3 regions of the Chlorobium sp. genome follow, and region 2 is predicted to be linked to each of the others. Evidence: riboswitches for the same ligand, from Rfam matches in the RefSeq annotation. Region 2 holds a riboswitch; each other region holds the start of a gene.
The links. A riboswitch is a leader RNA that binds a small molecule or an ion and turns the genes downstream of it on or off. The one in region 2 is predicted to bind cobalamin.
Positions count from the first base shown of each region.

Region 1: it holds a riboswitch for cobalamin, as region 2 does, so the genes downstream of both, WBP50_RS10695 (TonB-dependent receptor) here and WBP50_RS01015 (TonB-dependent receptor) in region 2, are expected to answer to the same signal.
Region 3: it holds a riboswitch for cobalamin, as region 2 does, so the genes downstream of both, WBP50_RS10810 (TonB-dependent receptor plug domain-containing protein) here and WBP50_RS01015 (TonB-dependent receptor) in region 2, are expected to answer to the same signal.

Region 1 is NZ_JBAWHG010000061.1:2,688-5,967, reverse strand. Features, by position in the region: gene WBP50_RS10700 (cobaltochelatase subunit CobN) at 1-794, shown strand, start outside; cobalamin riboswitch at 854-1,068, shown strand; gene WBP50_RS10695 (TonB-dependent receptor) at 1,359-3,280, shown strand, end outside.
Region 2 is NZ_JBAWHG010000009.1:5,456-8,735, forward strand. Features, by position in the region: gene WBP50_RS01015 (TonB-dependent receptor) at 1-1,726, opposite strand, end outside; cobalamin riboswitch at 1,981-2,219, opposite strand; gene WBP50_RS01020 (ATP-binding cassette domain-containing protein) at 2,267-3,121, opposite strand; gene cbiQ (cobalt ECF transporter T component CbiQ) at 3,115-3,280, opposite strand, start outside.
Region 3 is NZ_JBAWHG010000061.1:36,456-39,735, reverse strand. Features, by position in the region: gene WBP50_RS10815 (Na/Pi cotransporter family protein) at 1-991, shown strand, start outside; cobalamin riboswitch at 1,221-1,461, shown strand; gene WBP50_RS10810 (TonB-dependent receptor plug domain-containing protein) at 1,730-3,280, shown strand, end outside.

The DNA of each region.
Region 1 (3,280 bases), on a different contig from region 2:
CCAACGGGGTGGCCCTCGCTCTCGACGCGTCGGCATGGAACGACCGGCGCGACCTTGCCGAGACCTACATCAACCACTCCGGCTACGCCTATGGCGGCGGGCAGCTCGACCAGGGGGTCAAGGCGTACGACCTGTTCAGCCGCCAGCTTGCAAGGGTCGAAATCTCGTGCATAAAGCAGACCTCCGGGGAGTACGATGCGCTCGACTGCGGCTGCTATGCCGCAAGCGCCGGGGGAATGGCGGCGGCCGCAAAGGTGCTGTCGGGAAAAGCCGTGAAAACCTGGTGGGCCGATACGACCCGCCCCGGCAATCCCGATATCCGCGATTTCAGGGATGAGGCCGAGCGTTCGGTTCGCGCAAAGCTCTGCAACGAGGCATGGATAGCATCCATGAAAGAGCACGGTTTCCAGGGAGCCCAGGGGTTCGCTTCGCGTATCAACAACCTCTTCAAATGGAGCGCCACGACGGGCGAGGTGGAGACCTGGGTGTTCGAGCAGGTGGTGGAGACCTTCGTGCAGAACGAGGAGAACCGTGAATGGATCCGCCGGCAGAACCCATGGGCGCTCGAAGAGATCACCCGCCGACTGCTCGAAGCCGAAGCGAGGGGACTCTGGGATGCCAGGCCGGACCTGCTCGAGGCGGTGCGCCAGGCGGCCCTCTCCATCGAGGGAGATCTCGAAGAGCGGATCGGCGATGTCGAAGGAGCGTTTCAGGGCGGCCGGATCGACATTTTCACCGGCGATGAGGTCGAGCGGTGGAAACGTGAGTGGAGGATAAAGGAGAATGATGAATGATGAATTTCGTCCACCAAGTCCACTTTGGCTTGTGTCGAAGAGAACAAGTAGTAACTAACGTTTAATTATTCAGTTACGGTTTCCGGCGCTGCAAGGCGCCGGAATGAAAAGGGAACCCGGTGAAAATCCGGGACAGTGCCCGCTGCTGTAATCCCTCCGTCGGCATCCGCCGGCGGCGCGGTGCTTCCGAAAAGGCCACTGGTCCGCGCCCGCGGACCGGGAAGGCCGGAAGCATGGGGAGAGTCAGAAGACCTGCCGTAACGAAGTAATGCTTCGGGAAAAAAGCGAACAGAGATGACAGCAAGAGATGATATTCCCGGCGGGAGGGAGGCGGCATTGCCGTTTCTCCGGTGGCGAAGCGTTCTCCCTTTCGGCTCAAGGCCTGAAGGGTTCCGATGCCGCGCCCGTTGCCTGCACCATGCAGAGAGCGTGTCCGGGCGGAGTCCGGCATGGATGACGCCCTCTTATCGCAGCAGGGCCGGCCCTTTCCTGCATTCGGGGGAAAGGGGCCGACAGACAGCAACAACAACGCATTGGCATTGTGCAACCACAAAACAAAACTCGATGAAATCCTACTCAGTCAAGAAAGTTTTTCGTACGGCGGGACTGTTTGCCGTACTTGTGTCGGTATGGGTGCCGGAAGCCTCGGCCGAAAGCCGGGTCATAACCGGGGTCGTCACCAGCCGCGATGACGGCACTCCTCTGCCCGGAGCAACGATTCGGGTCGAGGGGAGCGGCGCAGGGACGGTTACCGATTCGCGCGGCGAATACACGCTGACCCTTCCTGGTGATGCGGGCCGGGTGACGGTGAGCTCTATCGGTTATGCAACGCGGTATCTCAAACCCGGTCAGGGGAAGCTGCTCAATGTCGCCCTTGCCGAAAGCGCGCATTCGGCAGGCGAGATCGTTGTTTCGTCGACACGTTCCCAGGAACAGCTGAAGAACATACCGCGCAAGATCGAGGTGATCACCGGCAAGGATATCGAGGCGCTCGATCCGGCAAGTGCTTCGGAACTGCTCAAGAAGACTGCCGGTGTTGACGTCATCGAGTATCCCGGCATGCTTTCGGGGGTCTCGATCAGGGGATTCGTTCCGAATGCCGGCTCGTATTACAATGCCGAGTATGTCTCGTATCTGCTTGACGGCAGGCCGCTTGGCACGAGAAACCTCGCCGCCGTCGATATGAACATGATCGAGCGGGTCGAGGTGATCAAAGGGCCTTCATCGGCACTGTACGGATCGCAGGGCATGGGAGGCACCATCAACTTCATTTCGAAAAAGTCCCAGGGACCCATCAGAGGCAAGGTATCGCTCGGCTACGGCAGCTTCGAAACCTTCGACGGCAGCGGCGCGATCGGCGGTTCGATCAGCGACCGTTTCGATTTCGACCTCGGTTTCCGGTATTTCAGCCAGAACGAGGATTACAAGGTCGGCAATAACACGCTCATCTCGGATCCCTCCCCGGAGATGGTCGAGGAAGGGATCGGCGCCATGCGGAATTCCACCTATTCCAGCAATTCCGGTTCGCTCCGCATCGGCTACCGTCTCAGCGACAGTTTCAGGCTCGACCTGCGCGGCGCGTTTTTCAACGCTCCGTCGGTTCATACGCCCGGTTCCATCTGGGGTTATTATGAAGACGGATTGAAGGATGTCTTCCGCAAAACCGCGGATATTTCCCTTACCGGTACGGCGGGACGACACCATGTCAAATTCATGCCCTACTGGTCTGAAGACGAGAGCCGAAACCTGAAGAGCGCCTCGGGCAAGACGTACGCCTATTTCGAAGGCCGAAACGAGGAGTACGGTTTTCAGCTGCAGGATGCCGTAACCATCGGCAGGCATCGCGTGACGGCCGGCGTCGATTACCATACATCGACCTACAAAACCCAAAGGCACAGCGCTCCAGGGGTTTCCGCCGCTCCCTACAGTCCGGACGGCAGGACCAGCAGCCTCGGCCTCTTTGCCGAAGCCGGGCTCTCGTTCCTCGACGGGCGGCTTGTCGTCACTCCGGGAATGCGTTACGACATGAGCACCTTTGCCATGCTTGATACGCCGCTGATCGCGGACGTGGATACGGAAGAGACGCATGACGGGTTTTTCAGCCCATCGCTGGCTTTCCAGTACTCATTACTGCCTGCCCTGAAGACCCATGCGAGCATCGGCCGGGCGTTTGTGTCGCCCTCCGCGTTGCAGAAGGCCGGGGAGTATATCGATACCTATGGCTGGACGGTGCGGGGCAACCCGGACCTGGAGCCGGAAACGAGCGTGACCTGGGATGCCGGTCTGACCTGGAGCGACGAGAAACGGGGATTGCGGGCCGATGTCACCTACTACGATACTGAATGGGAGGATTTCATCACAACGGAAAGCACCAGCGACGGCAGCAAGATCAAAACCTATGTCAATGCGGCAAGCGCCAGGCTGCGGGGCATGGAGTTCGAACTCTCCTGCGATTTCGGAGCGATGGCCGACTACCGTTATTCCTT
Region 2 (3,280 bases):
CGCTGAATCCTCTCCGGTCGCTGATCCTCAAGCCGACGGTAGCGTTCCATTCCGGGGTATAGAGCAGGCGATCTCCCGTCGAATCGTCCTCGAATTCCGTCAGATAAACAAAGCTGGCATAGGGGCTGAACTGCCAGTTGCTGCCGAACGGCTCAAAGGCATACGACACGTCGCCTTCGAATCCTGAAATCTTCGCTCCGTCAAGATTTTCCCAGGACGAAACGCCGCTCCCGAGACTGACCGACTGAATCTTGTTTTTAAAATCCGTGGTGAACCAGGTTAACGAGGAGGCGAACCGGCCATCGGCAACATCAACGCCGACTTCGCAGGTTGTGCTCTCTTCAGGCTCGAGATCGGCGTTGCCGACATAGTTGATGCCATAAGAAACGTAATCGGCGGCCAGTTCCCTCGATGCGGGCATCTTGAACCCTTCGGCATAGGATGCCCGCAGCTTGATGCCGTCAGCGACATGCCAGGCAATACCGTAATTCATAACGAAGTTATCGGCATCACGGCTCGATTCCGACGAATCCTCATAGCCCTGGGAGGTCAAGTCATACGTATCGTAACGAAATCCGGCGGAAAGCACCAGATGCTTGTCGAAAAGAAAGCCGTTGAGCAGCAGAAACTCCGCCATGTTATCGTATTCAGACTTGTACGGAGCATAAGGAGTCGAGACCTCTTCGTAATTGACCCAGTCCAGGCCTGCCGTGGCGCGGAAAAAGTCGTGATTGTACGTCAGCTGCGCCTGGGCTCCCTTGTGATCGACTTCCGACGTGTACGGAGTATCGTCATCCCAGTAATCGGGATTGCTTCCGGTCGGGTCGTACCAGACATCGGAGTCGCGTCCGGTAAAATATCTGGCCATCCAGGAGAGGCTGCTGTCGGCAGTCCGTCCCTCGTACACGATATCCGTCGAATAATTCTCCTTTTCGAACGAGTCGTCAAGATCGTTCTGGCTCAGATAGCTTGAAGAACCGCCATCGCCAACCTTGAAATAGGTGTAGTTCACTCCGATTCTATGCCCGGGAGTGAACTCGTAACCGATGTTCAGGCTGCCGGAGGTCTGGTCGTCATATGCCGTATTGTAGTACGTTTTTCCCGATCCGGTTTTATAATCCCCCATTTCGGCAAGTGAAACACTTCCCGAAAAGTCCAGGTTCCCGACTTTCCCCGAGGTTCCGAGCGTTGTCCGGGTATAATCGCTGCTCCCGATCTCCTGGGCAAACGAGAGCGTCGGAACGCCCGACCCTTTCGCCGTAATCACGTTCACAACGCCGCCGATGGCTGCGGAACCGTACTGGACGGCTGCCGGGCCACGAATGATTTCGACACGTTCGATCTCGCCGACCGCAATCTTGGCGAGGTTTCCCGTGCCCGCCCTGCGACCGTTGAGCAGCACGAGTACCTTACCCATAAGATCGTTGCCGTGCGATTCCGTCCTGAAACCCCTGATTCCGATACCAGTCAGCGTTCCCGTGTATTTTACGACGGCGCCGATGTTTTTTTCCGCGAGCAGGTCTCCGAGATCCTTTGCCGATGACTGTTTGATCTCCTCTTTGCTGATGACGGTAATGTTCGTTGTTACATTTTTCTTTTCTTCCTCGACGCGGCTCGAGGTAACGACCAGTTCACTGCCGGTAAAGCTTTTCGTCGTCTCTTCGGCAAGAAGCCCCCTGCTGCAGAGCAGCCCGGCCAGCACAAGCAGGCATACTTTTTTGTTCATCGATGTTGGTCCTGTTTTCAGTTTGAAAAAAACATAAACTGACAGGGGTTAAAAAGGCAGCGCATAACGGTTCGAGCAGTGCCGACCTGTTTTTCCAGGAGTCGTTTCCGGAACCACGAACACCGCGCCGGGAACGAAAACGTCCTGCGCCGGTTCTGGCAAACCCATGAATCGTATCCTGCAAAAAGATCAAAACGGTAAGCAATGCAAAAGAAGTACAGCTTTGCCCCGACTATAACCCGTAGTCCGATCTTGTAATGCAAAAATAACTGGCAGGTCTCCTGACTATCACGGCTTGTCTCCGTTCCGGCCTTCCCGCAGTTTTCCTGGGCGGAAAACGATGCAGTGACCTGAAACGACTGCTGCCCTCATGCATGTGGCCATGAACGACTTCAGCAGTATACCGTTGTACAGTTGCGGGTACAGTGTACGACTTTCACGTACTTCCCTATTCTCCGGCTTTTAAACCGGCACCAGCTACGACGAAAGAACAGTTCTGAACATAAGAAAAATACCGGATAAAAAAAACAGCGGCAAGAGTCATCGCTCCCTGCCCCACTCTTTGATCGCCCTCCTTGCCGATCCAATGGAAAATGCCTCCTCGCTGAACCGGAAACCGTCCTTTTCCTTCAGGATTTCCATCAGATGACCGATCCTCGGCAGACGAAGTCCGGCCTGACGCACCTTATCCCTCCGGGTGAACACCTCCTCCGGCGAGCCTTCGAAAAGAACCCTGCCGGCTTCCATGACACAGACGTGATCACAGAAAAGCGGCACCATTTCGATGTCGTGCGTGGCGATAATCACCGACATGCCCGATTGCCGCTGCATGGCTTTGACGAGCTGCATGATTTCCGCCGCGCCTTTCGGATCGAGACCCGCGGTCGGCTCGTCAAGAAGCAGGAGAGAGGGTTCCATGGCGAGCACCCCTGCCATGGCGACCCTTTTTTTCTGACCGAAGCTCAGCCGGTGCACCGGCTTGCCCTCGAGGGCCTCGATCCCGGTATTCCGCATGGCCACGGCAACGCGCTTCCGGATTTCATCTTCCGGCAGCCCCTCGTTACAGAGTCCGAAGGAGATGTCCTGAAAAACGCTGCTCGAAAAAAGCTGGACATCGGGATTCTGGAACACCATTCCCACCTGACGGCGCAGCATGGCAAGTCCTTTCCGGCTGTAGGACACAGGAACCCCCCTGAAAAGCACCGTTCCGGATTGCGGCCGGACGATCCCGTTGCAGGCAAGGAGCAGCGAGGATTTGCCCGCGCCGTTGCTGCCGAGCAGCGCGGTGAGCTTCCCCCGTTCCGCCCTGAAATCGACGCCGTTCAATGCCTGCGAACCGTCCGGATAGGTGTAGTGCAGCTCCCGGGCTTCAAGAATTGTCTGAGCCGTCACCATGGAAACATCTCCGGATACCGCCAGATGAGCAAAAGGGCGGCGGCAAGCAGGCCGTGAACTCCGGCAAGCAGCAGCATAAAGGAACGGGGCCGTTCACAAGGCTCGTGAAGCACCCTGAGCGTCCCCGCATAACCCCGGCATTCAAGCGCCGTATAGCAC
Region 3 (3,280 bases), on a different contig from region 2:
AACGCTGGCAAGTATCGGCACCATGCGTCCGGCTCGCCGCGTCGCTCTTGCGCAGGTGCTTTTCAATGTCAGCGGAGTTGCGGTTTTTCTGTTTCTCATTCCCTGGTATGCCGATTTCGTTCGCATGCTTTCACCGGCGGCGGGGGTTCCCGGAACGGCCATTCCACGCCAGATTGCCAATGCCCATACGTTTTACAATGTCTTTATGGCGGTCATGTTCCTTCCGCTGATTTCCTTCTGGGCGAAACTGCTGATTCGTCTGATTCCCGACAGTCCTGAAGAGACGCGGCTGCGGCCTTCCGTCTGGTATATCACCAATTCCGCTCTCTCCACGCCGTCGCTTGCCCTGAGCTATGCAAGGGCAGAGACTGTGCGCATGAACCGTATTCTTGAAAGGATGGCAGGGGCTTTGCTTCCGGCTTTTACCGGAAACCCTGCGGCAGGAGATACGCTTTTTCCGGAGCTTTCCCTTGCCGGGGGAATCGGCATGCGGGAGGAAAAGATCGACTTTCTTGAATCGAAAATGTCGGATTATCTCATTGCCATCAGCCGGCAGGAGCTCGGTGAGCGCGAGTCCCGGGAAGTTTTCGCACTCATGGCTATCGTCAAGGACCAGGAGTCGATAGGCGACAGCATCGAGGCTCTCCTGCAGAAGCTGACTGGGCGATCCCCGGAAGCCTCGATGTCCCTGACGGAGGAAGGCATGGCTGACCTGTCGGCCCTGCATGCATTTCTCTGCGGTGAAGTTGCCGGTCTTACCGGTGCCGTGCAGGAGATGGGTGCCGCCAGGGCATCGGCAATCGTGCACGGTGCCGACGATTTTTCCGTGCTTGCCGCGGAAGCTGAAGTCCGGCATCTGCAACGGCTGCGCAGGCTGCCCGAATCGGCCATGACGCACGACCGGCATATGGAGCTGCTGCATGCCTTCGAAGAGATGCACCACTACTGCAAGAGCATAGCCCGCAGCATCATGAATGCGGGAAGTCAGTAGCAGAAGATGTGGGCGGTGAGTGGTGAGCCGGAAGGCGGAAGTCGGTCGCCGTGAGAGGTGGGCGGTTAGCCGGAAGTCCGGGGGCGAAAGAGTGCCGGAAGTTACAGTTGTAAATAGTTCTGAGTTTTTTTTGCTGAACTGACGTTCCGGTTATTCTTGCCGCTCACCGCTCACCGCTCACAGATTTCTTGCATTTGAAAAAATTATTCGCTATCTAATTCCCTCGAAGTTCTTTCTCGTCATAACAGGTGCCGGCTTAAAAGCCGGAGAATAGGGAAGTACGTGAGATTCGTACACTGTACCCGCAACTGTACAACGGTAAACCGCCATTCAGAGCTCATGGCCACATGAGTTTGAAAAGCGGTCTTTTCAGGTCACTGCGCTGATTTCCTCCCAGGAAAAGCGCGGGAAGGTCTGCAAAGGAAGTAAACCGTGAAAGTCAGGAGACCTGCCGGTTATGCTATTGCAATCAATAATCAGACTACGGGTTTATAGTCTCAGGCAATACTGTACATGAAAAAAACAATGTATCCGGCGACATCCATATCCTGAGCGGCTCAGGTACTTTCTGCTCTAACGGTTTGTTTTCGGTTGCTCCGTGCGCGCCTTTCCGGCTTTTCAGCATCGTTGGCTTCGTATGGATGCCGTGTTCGTGTTTTTTTTTCGTGTACGTTTCCTGCCCCTGGACGGACCTGTCAGTCAGTTTGAAGTTTTATGAAACTGATAACAGGCAGACACATGACAAAAAAAACAGTTGCCTTTCTTGCGGTTTGCGTTGCATGCCAGAGCGCGTTGTACGCAGGGGAACCCTCCGAACGCTTTTACACTACCGATGAGGTGGTGGTGACGAGCAGCCATTTTTCTGAAAAGGAAAAGGAGAGCGCCAGGTTTATAACCGTCGCCGACAGCGAGAAACTCAAAAAAACCGGGGCCACTAACGCCATCGAAGCGCTTTCCCGAATCGGCGGTCTCGGGTACAAGTCCCTCGCTCCCCTTGGCGTCAACAAACTCGGCATGAACAGCTCGGTCTACATCAGGGGGATGGCCGACGGCGAGCTCATTCTTGTCAACGGCATGCCTGTCCAGCAGGCAGCTTCGAAAGGGTATGATCTCAGTGCCATTTCCATAGACCAGATCGAGAGAATCGAGGTCCTCAAGGGCGCCGCGTCCACGCTCTATGGAGCCGATGCGATGTCGGGCGTGATCAATATCGTTACCAAAAAACCTTCCGGCGAAACATCGGCGACCGCCTCGGTTGAATTCGGCAACGAATCGTGGATGAACCACGGCGTCAGCGTCAACCTGCCCGGCGCGACTATCGGTTTTCGTTACCAGCACATGGGCGAACTCGACAATGTCGGCCGTCAGTTTACCAACAAGTACACCAATGCCCTTGACGAGACCGACCGGTACATGTTCAGTCTCAACCTGTCACCGTTTGCCGACACCTATATCGATTATCAGTATTCCGGCTACGAAACGGGCTTCATCGATCGTTATGATTCGGGACTGGTCGAACGGACGGATCAGCAGAGCGACTTTCATTTTCTCAATATTCGTTATGAAAGCGATGTGTTCAAGGCAAAGCTGTACGGCGTTTACGACAATCGCGTTCAGACGGAGTACGTCGATGGGGTATTCGAGTCGGAGGTCGAGCGTCTGAATTACAATTACGGCGCCGAGACCGATTATCGTTTTCTTTTTTCCCGCGGTTTCGAGCTGAGCGTGGGAGCGGACTATGTTCATCGCTATGCCGAATATTCCAACATCTACGGGGAGAAGTCGCGCGATGATTACGGCGTATTTGCGGAGTTGAAAAAACGGTTCGGCGATGACGTTATCCTGACGTTCGGCGGGAGGGAGCAGTTCATCGACAACGAAGCGGAAACGACCGATTACAACGTGTTTCTGCCAAGCGTCGGTCTTATGTGGAAAGCTTCGGACGATCTCAATCTGTTTGCCAATGCGGGCAAGGCTTTTCAGGCTCCGACCTTTACCCAGCTGTACTACGACAGCAAAACCATCAAAGGAAATCCCGACCTCAAACCGGAATCGGGCTGGAGTTACGAGACAGGGTTCAAGTGGAACTGCGATTGCGCTTCGGCAAGGATTTCCGGATTCTGGATGACGTATGACGACAAGATCCAGATCGATCGAAAGACAAAGCCTTACCGCTATTTCAATGCCGGCGCGTATGAAACGAAAGGCATCGAATGGGAGCTCGGACTGCGCCCGTTTTATGGCGAAGCAGGGATTCTCGGCAGGGTTTCGCTGTCTGCAGCAGGATAC